One region of the Streptomyces sp. KL116D genome, then DNA from elsewhere that is predicted to be linked to it. Evidence: riboswitches for the same ligand, from Rfam matches in the RefSeq annotation. Region 1 holds a riboswitch; each other region holds the start of a gene.
What was found. A riboswitch is a leader RNA that binds a small molecule or an ion and turns the genes downstream of it on or off. The one in region 1 is predicted to bind cobalamin.
Positions count from the first base shown of each region.

Region 2: linked by a shared signal. The riboswitch ahead of RBJ77_RS32730 ((2Fe-2S) ferredoxin domain-containing protein) and the one ahead of RBJ77_RS23965 ((2Fe-2S) ferredoxin domain-containing protein) in region 1 are both predicted to bind cobalamin.
Region 3: linked by a shared signal. The riboswitch ahead of RBJ77_RS14060 (CbtB-domain containing protein) and the one ahead of RBJ77_RS23965 ((2Fe-2S) ferredoxin domain-containing protein) in region 1 are both predicted to bind cobalamin.

Region 1 covers NZ_JASERH010000059.1:35-4,482, forward strand. The annotation lists gene RBJ77_RS23950 (hypothetical protein) at 10-306, opposite strand; partial or broken gene RBJ77_RS23955 (hypothetical protein) at 431-484, opposite strand; gene RBJ77_RS23960 (hypothetical protein) at 709-1,134, opposite strand; cobalamin riboswitch at 1,887-2,009, shown strand; partial or broken gene RBJ77_RS23965 ((2Fe-2S) ferredoxin domain-containing protein) at 2,067-2,509, shown strand; gene RBJ77_RS23970 ((2Fe-2S)-binding protein) at 3,045-3,140, shown strand; partial or broken gene nrdR (transcriptional regulator NrdR) at 3,377-3,867, opposite strand; gene RBJ77_RS23980 (VOC family protein) at 3,903-4,448, opposite strand, start outside.
Region 2 covers NZ_JASERH010000084.1:144,483-148,930, reverse strand. The annotation lists partial or broken gene RBJ77_RS32750 (VOC family protein) at 179-562, shown strand; gene nrdR (transcriptional regulator NrdR) at 834-1,322, shown strand; gene RBJ77_RS32740 ((2Fe-2S)-binding protein) at 1,559-1,654, opposite strand; gene RBJ77_RS32735 (hypothetical protein) at 1,621-1,833, opposite strand; partial or broken gene RBJ77_RS32730 ((2Fe-2S) ferredoxin domain-containing protein) at 2,186-2,628, opposite strand; cobalamin riboswitch at 2,686-2,808, opposite strand; gene RBJ77_RS32725 (hypothetical protein) at 3,156-3,479, shown strand; partial or broken gene RBJ77_RS32720 (glutamate synthase-related protein) at 3,491-3,784, shown strand; gene RBJ77_RS32715 (glutamate synthase-related protein) at 3,714-3,971, shown strand; gene RBJ77_RS32710 (glutamate synthase-related protein) at 4,079-4,448, shown strand, end outside.
Region 3 covers NZ_JASERH010000035.1:189,121-193,568, reverse strand. The annotation lists gene RBJ77_RS14080 (NAD-binding protein) at 1-58, opposite strand, end outside; gene RBJ77_RS14075 (PucR family transcriptional regulator) at 230-1,327, shown strand; gene RBJ77_RS14070 (histidine phosphatase family protein) at 1,324-1,914, shown strand; gene RBJ77_RS14065 (CbtA family protein) at 1,915-2,679, opposite strand; gene RBJ77_RS14060 (CbtB-domain containing protein) at 2,702-2,923, opposite strand; cobalamin riboswitch at 2,961-3,098, opposite strand; gene RBJ77_RS14055 (methylmalonyl-CoA mutase family protein) at 3,247-4,448, shown strand, end outside.

The sequences.
Region 1 (4,448 bases):
TTTCCGCATTTATCGTGAAACGCTTTCGCGTTTTCGTGCGCCGCTCACACTTCGGCCGTCAGGCTCCGGCGTCCGTGACGCGGTCCGCGAGCTCAGCCGGCGGTCGGCTTCCGGTCGGCGGCCGGCGGTGGTGAGCAGCGCGGTGATCTCCTGGGCGAGGTCCGTGCCGAGTTCGCCCCAGCCGTCCTTGTAGCCGTAGACGCTCGCCAGGCTGCGGGCGTCGTAGTCGCCGTTCATGATGTCGATGTCGGCGGGGGTGATGAGCGACGGATGGGCGGCAGAGCAGCGCCCGAGATTCTTCAGCAACTCCCGGCGCAGAGTGCGCAGGTAGACGAAAGCGGCCCGCTGGGCTTCGACGGCGCGTCGACGCCGCGCACCAGCCACGGGCCTGGGTGGCGATACCGGTCGGGCACTTGTCCGTGTGGCACTTCTGGGCCTGGATGCAGCCGATGGACAGCATGGCCTCGCAGGCCACGTTGATCATCAATGTCGACGCCCAGGGCCGAAGGCCACCGCGGCGTTCTCCGGCAGACCGAGCTTGCCGGATTGATGAAGGTGACGTCGTCCGTCAGGCCCCGCTCGGCGAACGCGGGGTAGACGCGGGAGAAGCCCCATCCCGGGAACGGCACCGACACGGAGTCGGCGAAGTCAGCGGAGCCGCCCGGTGCCGCCCCGCCGCCGTCGATGGTCACGAAGTCGACGCCGCGGTCACCCCGCGCCATCAGCGTGGCCAGCTCCTCCCAGAAGCCCATGTCGCCCACGGCGCTCTTGATCGGCCGGCAGTCCGGTCTCGGTGGCGAGCAGTTCCACGAAGTCGAGCATCGAGTCGACGTCGTGGAAGGCGCTGTGCCGGGAGGGCGCAGTCCTTGCCCACCGGGATGCCGCGGATGCGGGCGATCTCGGGGTCACCTTCGCACCCGGCAGCATCCCGCCGAGCCCCGGCTTTGGCGCCCTGGGACAGCTTGATCTCCAGTGCCATTTCGCGGGGCGCCCGCGACCACGGCCTTGAGCTTGTCGAGGTTTGAAGGTGCCGTCGTCGTTGCGGCAGCCGAAGTACGACGTGCCGATCTGCAGGACGAGGTCACCGCCGCTGCGGTGGTACTCGGAGAGGCCGCCCTCGCCGGTGTTGTGCATCGTGCCGGCCAGCGCCGCGCCCTTGTTGAGCGCCCGTGATGGCGGGTCCCGACAGCGAACCGAAGCTCATCGCCGATATGTTCGACGCTGGCCGGCCGGAACGCCTTGGCCCGCCCGCGCGGCCCGCCAGTACCTTGGCCGAGGGCAGCGGCGCCTGCGCGGTCGTGCAGATCGGGCAGTGCCCGGCGAACGTGCGCTGCTTGATGTAGGCGTGGCCCCTGCGTGCTCGACGTCGTTGTCGGTGCCGAACCCGAAGTAGTTGTTCTCACTCTTCGCCGACGCGTAGATCCAGCTGGCGCTGGTCGCTGGCTGAACAGGCGCGTTCCTCGTCGTTGGAGGGTCACGACGTACGCCGCAGCTCAGGGCCGATCGCCTCCAGCAGGTACCGGGCGTGCCCGAGCACGGGAAGTTCCTGAGGAGCGCGTGCTTTCTTCTGGACGAGGTCGCGGGCCGCCACCAGGGCCAATCCGCCGCGGCGGCCGCACGCAGATGCTCCGAGCACGCATGAACGTTCCCTTTTCCTCGACTGCTGGATCCCCGACGCAACCGCCGTAGCGGCGGCGGACGTCATGGACGCCCGACGACGGATCCGATCGGCATGGGCCGGTGCCCGAGACGCGACGCCCCACGAGCCTAGAGGTCCGGAGCGACGGCGGACGGCTCAGCCCCTGTGCGTCAGCGCCGCGCAGCGCGGGCAGTTCTGGACTCGGGAGCGTGAGAGGATGGCCGACGATTTAAAGGCGATGGCGGACAGAGGAAGCCGGTGCGATTCCGGCGCGGTACCGCCACTGTGATCGGTGAGCCGATCCCGAAAGGCCACTGCCCGTACGGGTGGGAAGGCCGGGACCGGCGGTGACCCGAGAGCCAGGAGACTCACGCTGTCGCCTCCTCGACGGGTACCGGGGCGGATCTCCCGGTGAGAGGAGTGGGGCATGACAGGAACACCGACCGGAGTCGCGACGCCGGCCGAGGGCGCGCGGGAAGCGGCTCCGAGCCGGGTGGTGGTGTGCCGACCGTTGCTGCGGCACGGTGAAGGTGGCCGGTGACCACGCGGCGCAGACGGCACGGTTGCGGTCCGCGGTTCCCGTGCGCGTCTCGGAATGTCTGGACGTGTGCGAGCAGGCGAACGTCATCGTGGTGCAACCGTCGGCCGAGGGACGCGCCGGCGGAGCGCGTCCGGTGTGGCTCTGGGCTCGTCAACGACCCGGAGGCGACGGAGGACATCGTCACGTGGGTGCGGGAGGGCGGGCCCGGCGTCGCGCCGATGCCCGAGATCCTCGACCTGTACGTCGTCACGCCTCCCGGCGCCGGACGACACGGTGAGCGGTTCCGGTATGGAGGAGCGGGCGAGGGCGGCCTCCGCCTCTGTGGGTGACGCGCTGCGCGACGTGGCCGGACTGGGCGGATTCTTCGACCTGCCCAGCACGGCCGGCGCGGCCGGTCCGCGAAGGGCCACGCGTCGTTCGCGGACGGATTCGCCGAGCGCGCACGCGAGGTGAACCGCAGGTTCGGGACGAGCGAGGCACGCGTCGGAGTGTCGATGGTGCACCTGGGGCCCGCGGCCCGGCTGTGGTCACCACTCCTGGCGTGCACCGTCCTGCACGGGATCGTGCCCGACCTGAGGAACCTGGAATGGGTCGACGACACCTCGGCCGTCCGGTTGCAGGGGCCTTCCCGAAGGCCGCCCGGCAGGCGAACCCGCTGACGTGGCGGTCGGGGTGTACGAGCAAGTGGCCCATCCCTTTGGCGGAGTTGGAGGGCACGTTCGAGGTGAAGGTCGCGCGGCGGCCTTGACGGGAACGTCGCCTCCGCGCTCGTAGGGTCCGCCGCCGTGCTCGCTGCGAGTCCGCCCTGACGCGCGCTCGGCGGTGCTCCCGTCTGACCCGCGACCCGCTGGGCACGGGACGCCTGTGGGTACGGGCAGCGTCACCGGCCCGGATCTGACGTTCCGGCGGCGCAGCTGCTGCCTGCTCTACCGTGCCTCGAACGGCGGCAAATGCGAGTGACTGCTGCCTGTGAGCGCGGTGACGCGACGAGGCGGACCGCAAGGAGCACCGACACGATCACGAGCTCAACTGCCTGAACCTGCCCGCAATGCACGGACTGACCGACCGCCGGGAAGACGGCAGTCAGGGAGCAGCCGCGGGCAGTCAGGGAATGGCGTGCGATGCGCGTTCGTCGCGTTCCATGGAATGCGACCGCTGGAATGCCGCGACGCGGACACCACTCAACGGGGCGGGGATCAGCCGCACTTGGTGCGCAGCTCCGCGATGGCGTTCTCGAAATCGGTGAGGGATTCAAAGGCGCGGTATACGGAGGCGAACCGCATGTAAGCCACCGGATCAAGTTCGCTCAGCGGCTCGAGAACGGCCAATCCCACCTCGTGAGTGGACAGTTGCGCGCTCCCGGTGGCCCGCACGTTCTCCTCGACCTGCTGACCGAGACGGTCGAGCATGTCCTCGGTGATGGGACGGCCTTGGCACGCCTTGCGGACGCTGCTGACAATCTTGGTGCGACTGAAAGGCTTTCGGTCACTCCACTGCGCTTCACCACGAGCAGGGAGTAGGTCTCCAAAGTGGTGAAGCGCCGCTGGCACGTGGGGCACTGCCGCCGTCGGCGGATCGACGTCCCGTCGTCGGTCGCCCGGCTGTCGATGACGCGACTGTCGGGGAGCCTGCAGAAGGGCAGTACACCGTTCGTTTCCTCTCGGGATGCATGAAACGGCCGGGGCATCTTCCGCTGTCCGGCCGATCGCGCGACGACATCGATCATATCCGAACTGACCTGGGCTTATTCATCAGATCTACAAATCGGACGGCCCCTTCGGCGCGGGAGTGCCGGAGAAGTGCCGACGGGTGCCGAGCAGGTGCCGACGGGTGTCGAAGCGGGGCCGAGAATCGGAGGGGCCGAGCCGATTGCCTCTTCAGCCGAATTCCTCCCGGGTGGGCAATTGCGCGCCTGCTCCAAGCCACTGGCAACGGCCCTCCTTCGCTGCCCGGCAGCCCCGTCAGAGAGGGCGAACGCGAGTCTTGAGCAGGCAGAACGCATTGCCCTCGGGGTCGGCGAGGACGTGCGCCAGACTCGTCGCCGGTCTGCCCGACGTCGGCGGGGCGGGCCCCGAGCTTCAGGAGGCGTTCGGAGTTCGGCGTCCTGGTCGCGATCGGTGGCGTTGACGTCGATGTGCAGCCGGGGCTTGGTCTCGTCCGTCGGCTCCTCGGGGCTGAGGATGATGGTCGGCGCTGCGGGCCGCCGAACCCTTCGCGCGGCCCGATCTCGAGGCTGCCGTCCTCCTCGCGGCCGAGTACGACGAAGTC
Region 2 (4,448 bases), on a different contig from region 1:
CCGTGCAGTACGCGGCCGTGGAGCTTCACCACCCGTACGCGTCCGGGGACAGCCCCGAAGCGCTTCGCGCCTGCTCGTCCCGCCCGGTAACGTCTCGAGCGATGTCCTCACGGCGGCGAGCCCAGGATTCCGCGTGCGGCCGCCCCGGCAGTCCCGACGCTGAGAGCAGGTTTCGTCCATGGCATGTCGTATCACTGAACTCGTGCTCGGTTGCCGGGACCCCGAGGCGCTGGCCCGGTTCTGGTGCGAGGTCCTTGACTTCGTCGTACTCGGCCGCGAGGAGGACGGCAGCCTCGAGATCGGGCCGCGCGAAGGGTTCGGCGGCCCGCAGCGCCGACCATCATCCTCAGCCCCGAGGAGCCGACGGACGAGACCAAGCCCCGGCTGCACATCGACGTCAACGCCACCGATCGCGACCAGGACGCCGAACTCGAACGCCTCCTGAAGCTCGGGGCCCGCCCCGCCGACGTCGGGCAGACCGGCGACGAGTCTGGCGCACGTCCTCGCCGACCCCGAGGGCAATGCGTTCTGCCTGCTCAAGACTCGCGTTCGCCCTCTCTGACGGGGCTGCCGGGCAGCGAAGGAGGGCCGTTGCCAGTGGCTTGGAGCGGCGCGCAATTGCCCACCCGGGAGGAATTCGGCTGAAGAGGCAATCGGCTCGGCCCTCCGATTCTCGGCCCCGCTTCGACACCCGTCGGCACCCGCTCGGCACCCGTCGGCACTTCTCCGGCACTCCGCGCCGAAGGGGCCGTCCGATTTGTAGATCTGATGAATAAGCCCAGGTCAGTTCGGATATGATCGATGTCGTCGCGCGATCGGCCGGACAGCGGAAGATGCCCCGGCCGTTTCATGCATCCCGAGAGGAAACGAACGGTGTACTGCCCTTCTGCAGGCTCCCCGACAGTCGCGTCATCGACAGCCGGGCGACCGACGACGGGACGTCGATCCGCCGACGGCGGCAGTGCCCCACGTGCCAGCGGCGCTTCACCACTTTGGAGACCTACTCCCTGCTCGTGGTGAAGCGCAGTGGAGTGACCGAGCCTTTCAGTCGCACCAAGATTGTCAGCAGCGTCCGCAAGGCGTGCCAAGGCCGTCCCATCACCGAGGACATGCTCGACCGTCTCGGTCAGCAGGTCGAGGAGAACGTGCGGGCCACCGGGAGCGCGCAACTGTCCACTCACGAGGTGGGATTGGCCGTTCTCGAGCCGCTGAGCGAACTTGATCCGGTGGCTTACATGCGGTTCGCCTCCGTATACCGCGCCTTTGAATCCCTCACCGATTTCGAGAACGCCATCGCGGAGCTGCGCACCAAGTGCGGCTGATCCCCGCCCCGTTGAGTGGTGTCCGCGTCGCGGCATTCCAGCGGTCGCATTCCATGGAACGCGACGAACGCGCATCGCACGCCATTCCCTGACTGCCCGCGGCTGCTCCCTGACTGCCGTCTTCCCGGCGGTCGGTCAGTCCGTGCATTGCGGGCAGGTTCAGGCAGTTGAGCTCGTGATCGTGTCGGTGCTCCTTGCGGTCCGCCTCGTCGCGTCACCGCGCTCACAGGCAGCAGTCACTCGCATTTGCCGCCGTTCGAGGCACGGTAGAGCAGGCAGCAGCTGCGCCGCCGGAACGTCAGATCCGGGCCGGTGACGCTGCCCGTACCCACGAGGCGTCCCGTGCCCAGCGGTCGCGGGTCAGACGGAGCACCGCCGAGCGCGCGTCGGGCGGACTCGCAGCGAGCACGGCGGCGGACCCTACGAGCGCGGAGGCGACGTTCCCGTCCAGGAGCCGCCGCGCGACCTTCACCTCGAACGTGCCCTCCAACTCCGCCAAGGGATGGGCCACTTGCTCGTACACCCCGACCGCCACGTCAGCGGTTCGCCTGCCGGGCGGCCTTCGGGAGGCCCCTGCAACCGGACGGCCGAGGTGTCGTCGACCCATTCCAGGTTCCTCAGGTCGGGCACGATCCCGTGCAGGACGGTGCACGCCAGGAGTGGTGACCACAGCCGGGCCGCGGCCCCAGGTGCACCATCGACACTCCGACGCGTGCCTCGCTCGTCCCGAACCTGCGGTTCACCTCGCGTGCGCGCTCGGCGAATCCGTCCGCGAACGACGCGTGGCCCTTCGCGGACCGGCCGCGCCGGCCGTGCTGGGCAGGTCGAAGAATCCGCCCAGTCCGGCCACGTCGCGCAGCGCGTCACCCACAGAGGCGGAGGCCGCCCTCGCCCGCTCCTCCATACCGGAACCGCTCACCGTGTCGTCCGGCGCCGGGAGGCGTGACGACGTACAGGTCGAGGATCTCGGGCATCGGCGCGACGCCGGGCCCGCCCTCCCGCACCCACGTGACGATGTCCTCCGTCGCCTCCGGGTCGTTGACGAGCCCAGAGCCACACCGGACGCGCTCCGCCGGCGCGTCCCTCGGCCGACGGTTGCACCACGATGACGTTCGCCTGCTCGCACACGTCCAGACATTCCGAGACGCGCACGGGAACCGCGGACCGCAACCGTGCCGTCTGCGCCGCGTGGTCACCGGCCACCTTCACCGTGCCGCAGCAACGGTCGGCACACCACCACCCGGCTCGGAGCCGCTTCCCGCGCGCCCTCGGCCGGCGTCGCGACTCCGGTCGGTGTTCCTGTCATGCCCCACTCCTCTCACCGGGAGATCCGCCCCGGTACCCGTCGAGGAGGCGACAGCGTGAGTCTCCTGGCTCTCGGGTCACCGCCGGTCCCGGCCTTCCCACCCGTACGGGCAGTGGCCTTTCGGGATCGGCTCACCGATCACAGTGGCGGTACCGCGCCGGAATCGCACCGGCTTCCTCTGTCCGCCATCGCCTTTAAATCGTCGGCCATCCTCTCACGCTCCCGAGTCCAGAACTGCCCGCGCTGCGCGGCGCTGACGCACAGGGCTGAGCCGTCCGCCGTCGCTCCGGACCTCTAGGCTCGTGGGGCGTCGCGTCGTCGGGCACCGGCCCATGCCGGTCGGATCCGTCGTCGGGCGTCCATGACGTCCGCCGCCGCTACGGCGGTTGCGTCGGGGATCCAGCAGTCGAGGAAAGGGAACGTTCATGCGTGCTCGGAGCATCTGCGTGCGGCCGCCGCGGCGGATTGGCCCTGGTGGCGGCCCGCGACCTCGTCCAGAAGAAGCACGCGCTCCTCAGGAACTTCCCGTGCTCGGGCACGCCCGGTACCTGCTGGAGGCGATCGGCCCTGAGCTGCGGCAGTACGTCGTGACCTCCAACGACGAGGAACGCGCCTGTTCAGCCAGCGACCAGCGCAGCTGGATCTACGCGTCGGCGAAGAGTGAGAACAACTACTTCGGGTTCGGCACCGACAACGACGTCGAGCACGTGCAGGGCCACGCCTACATCAAGCAGCGCACGTTCGCCGGGCACTGCCCGATCTGCACGACCGCGCAGGCGCCGCTGCCCTCGGCCAAGGTACTGGCGGGCCGCGCGGGCGGGCCAAGGCGTTCCGGCCGGCCAGCGTCGTGAACATATCGGCGATGAGCTTCGGTTCGCTGTCGGGACCCGCCATCACGGCGCTCAACAAGGGCGCGGCGCTGGCCGGCACGATGCACAACACCGGCGAGGGCGGCCTCTCCGAGTACCACCGCAGCGGCGGTGACCTCGTCCTGCAGATCGGCACGTCGTACTTCGGCTGCCGCAACGACGACGGCACCTTCAACCTCGACAAGCTCAAGGCCGTGGTCGCGGGCGCCCCGCGAGATGGCACTGGAGATCAAGCTGTCCCAGGGCGCCAAGCCGGGGCTCGGCGGGATGCTGCCGGGTGCGAAGGTGACCCCGAGATCGCCCGCATCCGCGGCATCCCGGTGGGCAAGGACTGCGCCTCTCCCGGCACAGCGCCTTCCACGACGTCGACTCGATGCTCGACTTCGTGGAACTGCTCGCCACCGAGACCGGACTGCCGGCCGATCAAGAGCGCCGTGGGCGACATGGGCTTCTGGGAGGAGCTGGCCACGCTGATGGCGCGGGGTGACCGCGGCGTCGACTTCGTGACCATCGACGGCGGCGAGGGCGGCACCGGGCGGCTCCGCTGATCTTCGCCGACTCCGTGTCGGTGCCGTTCCGGGATGGGCTTCTCCCGCGTCTACCCCGCGTTCGCCGAGCGGGGCCTGACGGACGACGTCACCTTCATCGGGTCCGGCAAGCTCGGTCTGCCGGAGAACGCCGCGGTGGCCTTCGCCCTGGGCGTCGACATGATGATCAACGTGGCCCGCGAGGCCATGCTGTCCATCGGCTGCATCCAGGCCCAGAAGTGCCACACGGACAAGTGCCCGACCGGTATCGCCACCCAGGCCCGTGGCTGGTGCGCGGCGTCGACGCGCCGTCGAAGCCCAGCGGGCCGCTTTCGTCTACCTGCGCACTCTGCGCCGGGAGTTGCTGAAGATCTCGGGCGCTGCTCGGCGTCGCCCATCCGTCGCTCATCACCCCCGCCGACAT
Region 3 (4,448 bases), on a different contig from region 1:
GGTCCCGCAGTTCGGCGGCCAGCCGCTCGGCGAGCGCGTCGTCGCCACAGACGATCATGTGGCCGGGCAGGGAGGGCCGCTGGGGCTGATGAGGTAACGACACAGGGATCATGGTGCCCCCCGCCGGTGGGCGGCCGTGGCGCATCGGCTAAGAAGACGTCAGGACGACGGCAGACGACGGCGGACGACGGCGGACGACGTCGGGGCCAGGACGACGACAGGGGTGGAGATGGCGCCGCAGGAGGACGTCCCCGCGGAGTTCCTGGACGGGTTCGCCCGGGTGGTGGCGGACGCCTCGGCCACCGGCCGGCGGCTGACCCGGGACGAGCTCGACGGGCGCCGCGCGCTGGGCGAGCGGGCCGCGGAGAAGGGGCTCGGCCTGCGCGATCTGGTGGCCGCGCACCTGGCGCAGCTGCGTACGGACACGGTCGGCGCCCGCGCCGGGCTCGACAGCGTCGTCACGGTCGGCGCCCAGGCGCTCGACGCGTTCGCCGAGGGCTACGAGCGGGCGCAGCGGCTCACCATGCGGCAGGAGGAGGCGGCCCGCCGCGACTTCATCGACGATCTGCTCTACGGCCGCAGCGACCTGGGCCAACTCGCCGAGCGGGCCGAGCGGTTCGGGCTGCGGCTGTCGTCCGGGCACGCCGTCGCGGTGGCCCGTGGGCCGGTCGCGTACGAGGAGGGCGGCGCGGTGTCCCGCGAGGTCGAGCGGGCGGTGATCGCCCGCTTCGGCAACCGGCACATCCTGCTGACCGCCAAGGACGGCCGGCTGGTCTGCATCGCCCCCGGCGACCAGCAGAAGGTCCTCGCCCACTTCGCCGAGCAGGCGTGCGCCGCGGGCGAGGGCGTCCAGGTCGCCGTCGGCCGCCCGCAGTCGGGCCCAGGCGGCGTCGTCCAGTCGTACGAGGAGGCGCTCAACGCGCTGGACCTGGCCGCCCGCCTCGATCTGGACGCCCCGGTGCTGCGCGCCGCCGACCTGCTCGTCTACCCGGTGCTGACCCGCGACCGGCAGGCGATGGCCGACCTCGTCCAGCACACGCTCGGCCCGCTGCGCGGGGCGCGGGGCGGGGCGCAGCCGCTGCTCGACACGCTCACGGCCTACTTCGACTCCGGCTGCGTGTCCGCCGAGGCCGCCCGCCGGCTGACCCTGAGCGTGCGCGCGTTCACCTACCGCCTGGCCCGCATCCACCAGCTCACCGGCGCCGACCCGGCCGACCCGGTGCACCGCTACGCGCTGCAGACCGCGGTGATCGGCGCCCGGCTCCTCGACTGGCCGGGCCCCGCACCCGTCCACCCGCCCGCCCCGTCCCCGAGGAGTCCGTCGTGACCCGACGCGTCCTGTTCGTCTCCCCCGCCATGAACGCCTCGCTGCGCCAGGCCCGGTTCGACGACGGGGCCGCGCTCGACGCGTCGGGGCGGGACGCCGCGCGGGCGGCGGCCGGAGCGCTGGTGACGGGCGCGGGCGCGCCGGCCGTCACGTCGGGCAGCAGGCGCTGCCGCGAGACCGCCGAGGCCCTCGGTCTCGACGCGTCGGCCGCGCCGGACGGACTGGCCGCCCAGGACATGGGGCGCTGGCGGGGCAGGACGCTCGCGGAGGTGACCGGGGCCGAACCGCTGGACGTCGCGCGGTGGCTCGACGATCCGGAGTTCGCGCCCGGTGGCGGGGAGTCGGTGGCCGGTGTGTGCGCCCGGGTGGCGCGGTGGCTCGACGCGCTGGCGGACGACGCGCAGGTGGTCGCCGTCGTGGAGCCCGAGGTGGTGCGCGCGGCCGTGGTGCACGCGCTGGGCGCGCCCGTGTCGGCGTTCTGGCGCTGCGACGTCGCGCCGCTGACGGCCACCGGGCTGAGCGGCCGGGGCGCACGCTGGAACGTGCGCCTCGGAGGACCGCTCAGCCCCGCGGATCCGTCGGACTGATCACCGGCCGGCCGGTACCGCCGGTGCGGCCGGGACCGCGGCCGGCTTCGGCTGGAGCAGGCGCTGGGCCAACTCCCCGAAGATCAGGCCGAATCCGCTCCACAGGGTGACCTGGATGGCCAGCGCGGAGAGCCGGAAGCGCCACAGCAGGGTGGCGGGGAAGTGCTCGGGCACGTCGTTGACCACGGGCAGGACGGCGAAGGCGATGCCCGTCACGACGACGAAGCCCAGCACGCCGGCCAGCGTGGCGTAGTACGTCCCGATCCGCGGGGCGAGCCGCTTGCCGAGGACGGTGGCGCCGGTCGCGAGGAGCACGCTGAGCAGGATCATCAGGAAGTAGAGGGTGGTCCGCTTGCCGATGGTGTCGGGGTTGCCGACGGCGGGCGGAGTGGCCGGGTACTTCAGGTACGGCACGACGTACACGGCCAGCAGTGCGCAGCCGGACAGCAGCAGCGCGGTCGCCCGCGGACCGAACCGGCCGGCGCGGCCGAGGGCGAAGCAGTAGGCGAGGGCGGCGATGCCGCCGAAGGCGACGCCGTAGACGAGCATGCCGGTGGCGAGGCCGGCCGTGGACTGCAGGCTCCGGGAGACGAGTTCGGCCTCCTCGCCGCCGTGCGAGTGGGCCGCGTGGGCCTCCTCGAAGCCGATGGCGCCGTCGACGCTGGGCTCGCCGAGCCAGTAGGCGATGACCAGGGCGAGCACGCCGGCCGCCAGGCCGGCGAGCATGCCCCGAACGAGCAGGTTGCGTACGGTGGTTGAGTTCATGAGCGCGCGACGTCCCTCTGGATCAGTGGCAGGGGAAGCCGAGCAGGTGGCGTGCGTCGTGCACCCATTCATGGACCCCCGCGCCACTGAACACGGAGGTGGCGCCCTGTTCGGCGCCGACGAAGTACAGCAGGACCAGCATCAGGATGCCGAAGAAGGCGGCCCAGGGGGCGATGACCTTCAGCGGGAGTTTGGCCGGCAGGACCGGCGTGGTGGCGGTCGGCTGGGCGACAGGCTGCGCCATGGCAGTGCCTCCTTGGGAGTTCGCGTCCCGTTTCGTTGGTGCACATGACGACCGTCACGGGTCTGACTCACGAGGAGCCCGGGGGCTCGTCGTTCACAGTGGCGCGACCGTGCCGGACTCTCACCGGCTTCCGTCGACCGTCGTCGATAACGACATGACGCTACCGTGTGACGCGTCCATGGCCAAGACCGGGCGGACGGCGGGCCGGGGGCGCGCGGGGCCCGGGGACCGCTCATAGTCGCAACCGGCCGGGAAGCCAAGGCGAACAAGGTCACACGGGTCGGCTCTGCTGTCGCTGTAGTCATCTCCCCTAGCATCCGAGCATGACGGTCCTGCCAGACGACGGGCTTTCCTTGGCGGCCGAGTTCCCCGACGCGACGCACGAGCAGTGGCAGCACCTGGTCGCGGGTGTCCTGCGCAAGTCGGGCAAGGAACTCTCGGCGGCCGAGGCGGAAGACGCCTTGTCCACTCCGCTCGAGGACGGGCTGCGCGCCCGCCCGCTGTACACCTCCGGGGACGCGACCACGGTCGCCTCCGGCCTGCCCGGTTTCGCGCCGTTCGTGCGCGGCGGCCGGGCCGAGGGCAATGTCGTGGGCGGCTGGGACGTGCGCCAGCGGCACGCCGTCGCCGACGCCGCGGCGGTCCTCGCCGACCTGGAGAACGGGGTCACGTCGCTGTGGCTGACCGTGGGCGGCTCCGGCGGCATCCCCGTCGAGGCGCTGCCCACCGCGCTCGACGGCGTGCTGCTGGACCTCGCCCCGATCGTCCTGGACGCGGGCGCCGAGACCGCGGCCGCCGCCGACCGGCTGCTGCGGCTGTACGCGGACGCGGGCGTCGCCGACGACGCCGCGCGCGGCAACCTGGGCGCGGACCCGCTGGGCCACGAGGCGCGCACCGGCACCGGGTACGACGACGAGGCCGTCGTCGAGCTCGCCCGCCGGTGCACCGCACGCCACCCCGGCCTGCGGGCGCTGACCGTGGACGCGCTGCCGTACCACGAGGCGGGCGGTTCGGCCGCGCAGGAGCTGGGTGCGTCGCTGGCGACCGGGGTCGCCTATCTGCGCCTGCTGACGGCGGCCGGGCTGACGGTCCGGCAGGCGCTGGCGCAGCTGGAGTTCCGGTACGCGGCGACCGCCGACCAGTTCCTGACCATCGCCAAGTTCCGGGCGGCGCGCCGGCTGTGGGCGCGCGTCGCCGAGGCCTGCGGGGCGGCCGACGCGGGTGCGCAGCGCCAGCACGCGGTGACCTCGTCGGTGATGACGACGCGCCGCGACCCGTGGGTGAACATGCTGCGGACCACCATCGCCACGCTGGCGGCGGGCGTCGGCGGCGCCGATTCCGTGACGGTGCTGCCCTTCGACGACGCGCTGGGGCTGCCGGACGCGTTCGCGCGGCGGATCGCCCGCAACACCTCGACGATCCTCATCGAGGAGTCGCACCTGGCGCGGGTCATCGACCCGGCCGGCGGCTCCGGGTACGTGGAGCGGCTCACCGACGAACTCGCCCACGCGGGCTGGGAGTTCTT